3 regions of the Aeromicrobium choanae genome follow, and region 1 is predicted to be linked to each of the others. Evidence: predicted binding sites of a transcription regulator. Region 1 holds the regulator's gene; each other region holds the start of a gene.
The links. Region 1 encodes HrcA, which represses chaperone genes, less so after heat shock. Its sites were predicted from a motif close to TTGGCACTCGNNNNNNNCGAGTGCCAA; they were not measured.
Positions count from the first base shown of each region.

Region 2: the regulator HrcA is predicted to act here: its motif matches at 1,756-1,782, upstream of groL (chaperonin GroEL).
Region 3: the regulator HrcA is predicted to act here: its motif matches at 2,052-2,078, upstream of groES (co-chaperone GroES).

Region 1 is NZ_LT796768.1:434,787-438,041, reverse strand. Features, by position in the region: gene B5D60_RS02100 (lysylphosphatidylglycerol synthase domain-containing protein) at 1-120, shown strand, start outside; gene B5D60_RS02095 (DUF3097 domain-containing protein) at 107-940, opposite strand; gene B5D60_RS16665 (hypothetical protein) at 933-1,361, opposite strand; gene hrcA (heat-inducible transcriptional repressor HrcA) at 1,475-2,491, shown strand; gene dnaJ (molecular chaperone DnaJ) at 2,528-3,255, shown strand, end outside.
Region 2 is NZ_LT796768.1:2,051,614-2,054,868, forward strand. Features, by position in the region: gene thrC (threonine synthase) at 1-1,081, shown strand, start outside; gene B5D60_RS09850 (ubiquitin-like small modifier protein 1) at 1,114-1,392, shown strand; gene B5D60_RS09855 (cold-shock protein) at 1,492-1,695, shown strand; gene groL (chaperonin GroEL) at 1,816-3,255, shown strand, end outside.
Region 3 is NZ_LT796768.1:870,141-873,395, forward strand. Features, by position in the region: gene groL (chaperonin GroEL) at 46-1,647, opposite strand; gene groES (co-chaperone GroES) at 1,678-1,971, opposite strand; gene B5D60_RS04255 (class I SAM-dependent methyltransferase) at 2,119-3,255, shown strand, end outside.

The DNA of each region.
Region 1 (3,255 bases):
AACGAGGCCGAGCTCGTGGCGGGGTTCGTGATCTGGCGCACCATCACGATCGCGGGGCCGCTCGTGCTGGGGCTGCTCTCGGTGGGCCTGTGGAAGCTGCAGCTGCTCAGGGCAGGGTGACGAAGTCGATGAGCTCCTCGACGCGGCCCAGGAACGCGGGCTCGAGGTCGGTCCAGGAGTCGACGCGTCCGAGGATCGCCTTCCAGGCCCGCGCGATGTCGGCCTGGTCGTCGTGCGGCCAGCCCAGGTGGGCGCAGATGCCGCGCTTCCACTCGATGCTCCGCGGGATCGTGGGCCACGCGTCCATGCCGAGTCGCTGCGGCTTGATCGACTGCCACACGTCCACGTAGGGGTGGCCGACCACGAGCAGGTGCGGCACGTGCGCCACCTCGTCGGCGAGGCGCTGCTCCTTCGAGCCGGGCACGAGGTGGTCGACGAGCACGCCGAGCCGGCGCTTCGGACCGGGGGAGAAGTCGCGGACGATCGCCGCCAGGTCGTCGATGCCGTTGAGGTACTCCACCGCCACGCCCTCGGCGCGCAGGTCGTCGCCCCAGACCTTCTCGACGAGCTCGGCGTCGTGGCGGCCCTCGACGTAGATCCGGCTGGGCAGCGCGACCTTCGCCCGGGTGTCGGCGGCGATCCGCGAGCCCGAGGCCGTGCGGGTGGGCGCCGCCTTGCCCTTCGGCGTGGGCGCGACCAGCACGACCGGCTTGCCCTCCATGAGGAAGCCGGGGCCGAGCGGGAAGACCTTGCGCCTCAGGCGCCGGTCCTCGAGCTCGACGGTGCCGAGGTCGCGCTCGACGCGCATGATCTCGCCGACGAAGCCCGTGGAGGCCTCCTCCACGACGAGGCCGGTGTCGGCGGCCAGCTCGGTGGAGCGGCCGCGGGCCGGCCGGCGCCAGTCGCCGGACAGGACGTCGGAGCCGTACCGGTCAGCCATGGCCGAACCACACGCCCAGGAGTCGCTGGTGGAAGTCCTCGATCTCGTCCTTCGTGCCGCTGTCGAGGGTGTCGCGCACGATCAGCCCGATCGCCAGGTCGACCGCCGCCGGCCAGCTCTCGGGCACGGTGGCGGGGATCTCATCGGTGACCAGCGCGCCCAGCGCGACCTCGGGGGCGTGGCCCGGCCGGGTGGCCACCATGACGAGCTCGCCGCCCTCGGGCCCGTGGCCCAGGTGGCTGACCTCGACGAAGGCCTCGCCCACGGCGCAAGCCCAGACCGCGGCCATCGTCCCGCCGCGCGACTCGTGCGCGACGGTCGTCCCGTCGGGCGCCGTCACGGCGTAGGGGGTGTAGACGAGCACCTGGTCGCCGTCGGCGACCTCGATCGCGCCGTCCGGGCGCACGGAGACCTCACTCACCCCGACAGGTTGCCATGCCGGTGGACGCCCTCCGCGCAGGCGCACCGCCCTCGGGATCCTCGGTAGACTGGCACTGGTCAGGGTGGAGTGCCAGCAGCGTGGGAGGTGACAGCGTGATCGAGGACCGTCGACTCAACGTCCTGCGAGCCATCGTCGAGGACTACGTCGCCACGCAGGAGCCGGTGGGCTCCAAGGCGCTGGTGGAACGTCACCGCCTCGGCGTCTCGTCGGCCACGATCCGCAACGACATGGCGGCCCTCGAGGACGAGGGCTACCTCACCGCGCCGCACACCAGCGCCGGCCGCATCCCCACCGACAAGGGCTACCGGATGTTCGTCGACCGGCTGGCCGAGGTCAAGGCGCTGTCGGTCGCCGAGCGCCGCGCCATCGAGACGTTCCTCTCGGGCGCGATCGACGTCGACGACATCGTCATGCGCAGCGTGAAGATCCTCGCGCAGCTGACGAACCAGGTCGCGATCGTCCAGTACCCCTCGCTGACGCGCTCCACCGTCCGCCACGTCGAGCTCGTCGCACTCGAGGGCTCGCGCGTGCTGATCGTCGTGATCACCAGCAGCGGCCGCGTCGAGCAGCGCATCGTCGAGCTCGCGCAGACCCCCAGCGAGGGCCTGCTCGGCGACCTGAAGTCCCGCATCGTCCGCGCCACGCTGGGCGAGCGGCTGCCCGAGGCCTCGCTGCGGCTGGCCGAGCTGATCGACACGTTCGCCTCCGACGACCGCCCCGTCGTCACCTCGATCGTCACGACCCTGGCGAACACGTTCTCCAACGAGCGCTCCGACGAGCGCGTGGCCGTCGGCGGCACGGCGAACCTGGCGCGCTTCGGCGCCGACTTCGACACCGCCATCCGTCCGGTGCTGGAGGCGATGGAGGAGCAGGTCGTGCTGCTGCACCTGCTCGGTGAGGCCACCGTCGGACCGCACGTGCGGATCGGGCGCGAGACCGGTCGCGACGACCTGTCGGGCACGGCCGTCGTGTCCAGCATGTACGGCCCCGACGGCGAGAGCTTCGCCCAACTGGGCACCATGGGACCGACGCGCATGGACTACCCCGCCACGATGGCGGCCGTCGGCGCCGTCGCCCGCTACGTCGGGCGGATCCTCGCCGACGGCTGAGCGATCCACCCAGAACTTGCGAGAGAGAAAGAGACCTTGGACTACTACGAACTGCTGGGCGTGTCCCGCGAGGCGACCCCGGAGGAGCTGAAGAAGGCGTACCGCCGGTTGGCCCGCCAACTGCACCCGGACGTCAACGACGCCCCCGACGCGTCCGAGCGCTTCAAGGAGGTCACCACGGCCTACGAGGTGCTGTCCGACCCGCAGAAGCGCGCGGTCTACGACCGTGGCGGCGACCCGCTGTCCGCCGGTGGCGGCATGGGCGGCGGCTTCGGCCAGGGCTTCAGCTTCGACGACATCATGGACGCGTTCTTCGGGCAGACGTCCTCGCGTGGTCCGCGCCCGCGCATGCAGCGCGGCCAGGATGCGCTGCTGCGCCTGTCGATCACCCTCGCGGAGGCCGCGTTCGGCGTCAGCCGCGAGATCAAGGTCGACACCGCGGTGACGTGCGAGGTCTGCGACGGCACCGGGGCGAACGAGGGATCCGAACCGGTCACGTGCGGCACCTGCCACGGCCACGGCAACGTCCACCACGTGCAGCGGTCGCTGCTGGGCGACATCCGCACCTCGCGCCCGTGCCCCACGTGCCACGGCTACGGCACGGTCATCCCCGACCCCTGCCGCGAGTGCAACGGCGAGGGCCGCGTCCGCTCGCGCCGCAGCCTGCAGGTCAACGTCCCCGCCGGCGTCGACGACGGCAACCGGATCCAGCTCGCCGGCGAGGGCGAGGTCGGCGCGGGCGGCGGCCCGGCCGGCGACCTCTA
Region 2 (3,255 bases), 1.6 Mb from region 1:
CGGGCCGGCCAACATCTGGCGCTACAAGGCGCTGCTGCCCGTCCCCGACGACATCGAGAGCAGCCCGAACCTCGAGCCCGGCTTCACCCGCCTGCTCGACGCCCGCAACCTCGCCGCCGAGCTCGGCCTGGCGAAGCTGTGGGTCAAGGACGACAGCACCAACCCCACCAACTCCTTCAAGGACCGCGTCGTGGCCTGCGCGCTGAGCGCGGCGCGCGAGTTCGGCAGCAAGGTCTTCGCCTGCCCCTCCACCGGCAACCTCGCCAACGCGGTCGCCGCGGCCGGCGCGCGGGCCGGGATCCGCACGGTCGTGTTCATCCCGAGCAACCTCGAGACGCCCAAGCAGGTGAACTCGGCGATCTTCACCGAGAACCTCATCGCGGTCGACGGCAACTACGACGACGTCAACAAGCTGGCCAGCGAGATCGCCGGCGAGGAGGACGGCTGGGCCTTCGTCAACGTGAACGTGCGCCCGTTCTACGCCGAGGGCTCCAAGACGCTCGGGTACGAGATCGCCGAGCAGCTCGGCTGGCGCCTGCCCGACCAGATCGTCATCCCCGTCGCCTCCGGCTCGCAGCTGACCAAGGTGCACAAGGCGTTCGGCGAGCTCATCGCGCTCGGCCTGGTCGAGGACAAGCCCTACCGCGTGTTCGGCGCGCAGGCCACGGGCTGCAACCCCGTCGCCACCGCGTTCAAGGACGGCGTCGACGCGATCCGGCCCGTGCGGCCCGACACGATCGCCAAGTCGCTCGCGATCGGCAATCCGGCCGACGGCATCTACGTGCTCGACATCGCCCGCTCCACCGGCGGCGGCGTCGAGGAGGTCGACGACGAGCAGATCCGCGAGGGGATCGTGCTGCTGGCCCGCACCGAGGGCATCTTCACCGAGACGGCGGGCGGCACGACCGTCGCCGTCCTGAAGAAGCTGGTCGAGACCGGCCAGCTCGACCCGGAGCTGGAGACCGTGGTGATCAACACCGGTCACGGCCTCAAGACGCTCGACGCCGTCTCCGGGTCCGTCGGCGCCCGCGCCACCATCGCCCCCACCTACGACGCCTTCACCGCGGCCGGCATCGCCTGAGCCGTCCGACCGACCCACCCGAGGAGAGCCCCATGGCCGTGTCCGTCCGCATCCCCACGATCCTGCGCAGCTACACGAACGACGAGTCCCAGGTCAGCGCCGAGGGCGACCGCCTCAGCGACGTGCTGGAGTCGCTCGAGTCGACCTACCCCGGCATCCGCGCGCGGATCGTCGACGAGGACGGCAAGCTGCGCCGCTTCGTGAACGTCTACGTGGCGGAGGAGGACGTCCGCTTCGCCGAGGGCCTCGACACCCGCACGCCCGACGGCACCCAGATCTCGGTCATCCCGGCCGTCGCCGGCGGCTGCTGAGTCCCTCCCGAGCAATCCCGCGTAGGAGGATCGGGCCTGCTGCCGATACGCTGGCTCTGGTCCGGCCGCGGACCTTTCCGCGCAGAACAAGGTGGTCTCATGGTGCATGGCACCGTCAAGTGGTTCAACTCCGACAAGGGTTACGGCTTCATCGCCGTCGAGGGCCAGGACGACGTCTTCGTCCACTGGTCCAAGATCGCGATCAACGGGTTCAAGACCCTGGAGGACGGCCAGAACGTCGAGCTGGAGATCGTCGACGGCCCCAAGGGACGTGAGGCCGAGAACGTGCAGCCCCTGCACTAGTGCTTCGGGGGACTGGTGCATCGGGCGACCTCGGGTGCGGGGTCGCTTGAACGGTGGGGATTAGCACTCGTATAGTGAGAGTGCTAGTTCCACTTCTACTTATGTCGGAGACACGCACCCATGGCCAAGTCCATCGCATTCAACGAAGAAGCCCGGCGCGGGCTCGAGCGGGGCATGAACCAGCTCGCCGACGCCGTGAAGGTCACCCTCGGCCCCAAGGGCCGGAACGTCGTCCTGGAGAAGAAGTGGGGAGCCCCCACGATCACGAACGACGGCGTCTCCATCGCCAAGGAGATCGAGCTCGAGGATCCCTACGAGAAGATCGGTGCCGAGCTCGTCAAGGAGGTCGCCAAGAAGACCGACGACGTCGCGGGTGACGGCACCACCACCGCCACCGTCCTGGCCCAGGCGCTCGTGCGCGAGGGTCTGCGCAACGTCGCCGCCGGCGCCAACCCGATGGGCCTGAAGAAGGGCATCGAGATCGCCGTCGAGGCCATCAGCGAGCAGCTGCTCGCCATGGCGAAGGACGTCGAGACCAAGGAGCAGATCGCCTCCACCGCCTCCATCTCCGCCGCTGACACCACGGTCGGCGAGATCATCGCCGAGGCGATGGACAAGGTCGGCAAGGAAGGCGTCATCACGGTCGAGGAGTCGAACACGTTCGGCCTCGACCTCGAGCTGACCGAGGGCATGCGCTTCGACAAGGGTCACCTGTCGGGCTACTTCGTCACCGACCCCGAGCGCATGGAGACCGTGCTCGAGGATCCGTACATCCTGATCGTCAACAGCAAGATCAGCACCGTCAAGGACATGGTCCCGGTGCTGGAGAAGGTCATGCAGACCGGCAAGCCGCTGGCGATCATCGCCGAGGACGTCGAGGGCGAGGCGCTGGCCACCCTCATCGTCAACAAGCTGAAGGGCACCTTCAAGTCCGTCGCCATCAAGGCGCCCGGCTTCGGTGACCGTCGCAAGGCGATGCTGACCGACATCGCGATCCTCACCGGTGGCGAGGTCATCAGCGAGGAGGTCGGCCTCAAGCTCGAGAACGCCGACCTGACGCTGCTCGGCACCGCTCGCAAGGTCGTCACGTCCAAGGACGAGACCACCATCGTCGAGGGTGGCGGCGACGAGGCCCAGATCCAGGGCCGCGTGGCGCAGATCAAGGCCGAGATCGAGAACAGCGACTCGGACTACGACCGCGAGAAGCTCCAGGAGCGCCTCGCGAAGCTGGCCGGCGGCGTGGCCGTCATCAAGGTCGGCGCGGCCACCGAGGTCGAGCTCAAGGAGCGCAAGCACCGCATCGAGGACGCCGTCCGCAACGCCAAGGCGGCCGTTGAGGAGGGCATCGTCCCCGGCGGCGGTGTCGCGCTCGTCCAGGCCAGCAAGGCCGCGTTCGAGAAGCTCGAGCTCGAGGGTGACGAGGCCACCGGCGCGAACATCGTCCGCGTCGCGACCTCGGCCCCGCTGAAGCAGATCGCCATCAACGCCGGCCTCGAGGGCGGCGTCGTGGCGGAGAAGGTCGCGAACCTCGAGCAGGGTCACGGCCTCAACGCGGCCACC
Region 3 (3,255 bases), 440 kb from region 1:
AGTGCCCGGGGCCTTCGTGTTGACGAGATCGTCAGCAGGGACCGATCAGTGGTTGTGGCCAGCGTGATCGTCGGCCTCGTCGGCCGGCTTGTCCACCACGAGGGTCTCGGTGGTGAGCAGCATGGCCGCGATCGAGGCCGCGTTGGCGAGCGCCGAACGCGTGACCTTGACCGGGTCGAGGATGCCCTGCGCGAGCAGGTCGCCGTACTGGTCGGTGGCCGCGTTGTAGCCCTCACCGGACTCGCGGACCTTCGACACCACGACCTCGCCGGAGACGCCGCCGTTGCGGGCAATCCACTCCAGCGGAGCGTCAGCGCCCTTGCGGACGATGCGCACGCCGATGGCCTCGTCGCCGGACAGGTTCAGGTCCTGGTCCAGCACGCCGACCGCGTGGACCAGCGCCGAGCCACCGCCGGGGACGATGCCCTCCTCGATGGCCGCGCGGGTCGCCGAGACGGCGTCCTCGATGCGGTGCTTCTTCTCCTTGAGCTCGACCTCGGTGGCCGCGCCGACACGGATGACGCAGACGCCACCGGACAGCTTGGCGAGACGCTCCTGGAGCTTCTCGCGATCCCACTCGGAGTCGGTCTGCTCGAACTCGGCCTTGATCTGGGCCACGCGGCCCTCGACCTCGGCCTGCTCGCCGCCGCCGTCGATGATCGTCGTGTCGTCCTTCGTGACGACGACGCGACGCGCGGTGCCGAGGACCTCCAGGCCGACCTGGTCGAGCTTGAGGCCGACGTCGGTGGTGACGACCGTCGCGCCCGTGAGGGTCGCGATGTCCTGCAGCATCGCCTTGCGGCGATCACCGAAGGCCGGCGCCTTGACCGCGACGGACGTGAACGTGCCGCGGATCTTGTTCACCACGATCGTGGACAGGGCCTCGCCCTCGATGTCCTCGGCGATGATGAACAGGCTCTTGCCCGACTGGACGACCTTCTCCAGCAGCGGCAGGAGGTCGGCGACGGCCGAGATCTTGCCCTGGTTCACGAGGATGTAGGGGTCGTCGAGGACAGACTCCATGCGCTCGGTGTCGGTGACCATGTAGGGCGACAGGTAGCCCTTGTCGAACTGCATGCCCTCGGTGAACTCGAGGTCGGTGCCCATGGTGTTGGACTCCTCGACGGTGATGACACCGTCCTTGCCGACCTTGTCGAACGCCTCGGCGATGAGCTCGCCGATGACCGAGTCGCGGCTCGAGACCGTGGCGACGGCCGACATGTCCTTGACCGAGTCGACGGCGCGGGCGCGCGAGTGCAGCTCGTTCGTGACCGCCTCGACGGCAGCCTCGATGCCCTTCTTCAGGCCGACCGGGTTCGAGCCGGCCGCGACGGCACGCAGGCCCTCGTGGACCATGGCCTGGGCCAGCACCGTGGCGGTCGTCGTGCCGTCACCGGCGACGTCGTTCGTCTTGGTGGCGACTTCCTTGGCCAGCTGGGCGCCGAGGTTCTCGAACGGGTCGTCCAGCTCGATCTCACGCGCGACGGACACGCCGTCGTTCGTGATCGTGGGGGCGCCCCACTTCTTGTCCAGGACGACGTAACGGCCCTTGGGGCCGAGGGTGACCTTGACGGTGTCGGCGAGCTTGTCGACACCGCGTTCGAGGGCGCGGCGTGCGTCCTCGTCGAATTCCAGAATCTTGGGCACGAGTGCTCCCTAACGGTTGGCTGGGTGGACTCAGGCGATGACGGCGAGGACGTCGCGGGCGTTGAGGATGAGGAACTCCTCGCCGCCGTGCTTGACCTCGGTGCCGCCGTACTTGCTGAAGAGCACCTTGTCGCCGACGGCCACGTCGACGGGGATGCGCTCGCCGCTGTCGCTGACGCGACCGGGGCCGACGGCCACGACCTCGCCCTCCTGCGGCTTCTCCTTGGCGGTGTCGGGGATGACGAGACCCGACGCGGTGGTCTGCTCGGCCTCTCCGGCCTTGATGACGATGCGATCTTCGAGCGGCTTGATGGTGACCGACACTGGTCGACCTCCCCTTTCGGATGAGTAACGTTCGGTTGGCACTCACTCAGTGGGAGTGCCAGTTGTCAGCCTAGCACCGGCTGGCACTCGACCAAACGGAGTGCCAGACCCGAGGGTGGGGCGACGCCCGGTGGCAGACTCTGGCGCGTGGATGCGCAGACCTTCGCCGAACTGAAGGCCCCCGCCGGGCAGGCGCTGCTGGCACAGGTGGCGCAGGCTGCGGGGCGCGAGTCCGATCTCGCGCTCGGCACGCGGCTGCGGCGCGACCACCCGGCCGAGCTCGTCGCGGCGGCCGTCACCCAGCACCACCTCCGACGGCGCGCGGTCACGAAGTTCGGGGCGGACGCCGAGCTCCTCTACTTCACCCCCGACGCCCTCGAGCAGTCCACGCGTGCACCCGTGGCCGCGCACCGGGCCGCCCGGCTGGCCGCTCTCGGGGCGCGTCGCGTGGTCGACCTCGGCTGCGGCATCGGCGGCGACCTGATCGCCGGGGCCCGGGCCGGCCTCGAGGTGCGCGGCGTCGAGCTCGACCCCGTGCGCGCCGCGATCGCGCGGGCCAACCTGGCGGCCCTCGGCCTCGCCGGGACGGTCGAGGTGGGCGATGCCACGACGACGCCCATCGCCGTCGACGAGGTCGCGTTCGTCGATCCCGCGCGACGCGACGGCGCCGGCCGCACGTTCCGGCTCGACGCGCTCGTGCCGGCCTGGGACTTCGTCACGGGCCTGCTCGAGGGTCGCGCGGTGGCCAAGGTGATGCCGGGCATCGCCCACGACGCCGTCCCGCCGGGCGTGCAGGCCGAGTGGGTCTCGCACGGCGGCGACCTCGTCGAGGCGAGCCTGTGGGGCGCCGGGTTCGACCAGGACTCCGCCCGCCGCGCCACCGTGCTCCCGAGCGGCGACACGCTCGTGGGCCGCGGCGCCGAGGCCTTGGTCGGCGAGGTCCTCTCCCACCTCGTCGAGCCGGACGACGCCGTGATCCGGGCCGGTCTCGTGGCCGAGCTCGCCGAGGATCTCGACGGCCACCTCCTCGACCCCCGCATCGCGTGGATCACCACGGACTCCCCCGACGCTGCACCGTTCGGTCGCGCGTTCCGCGTCGTCGAGGAACTGCCCTTCCGCGAGAAGCAGCTGCGCGCCGCCCTGCGCGAGCGCGACATCGGGACCCTCACGATCAAGAAGCGCGGCGTCGACGTCGTGCCCGAGCGGCTCGTGGCCCGCCTCAAGCTCACCGGGTCCCGCACCGCCACGGTCGTGCTGACCCGCGTGGCCGACGAGGCCCGCGCC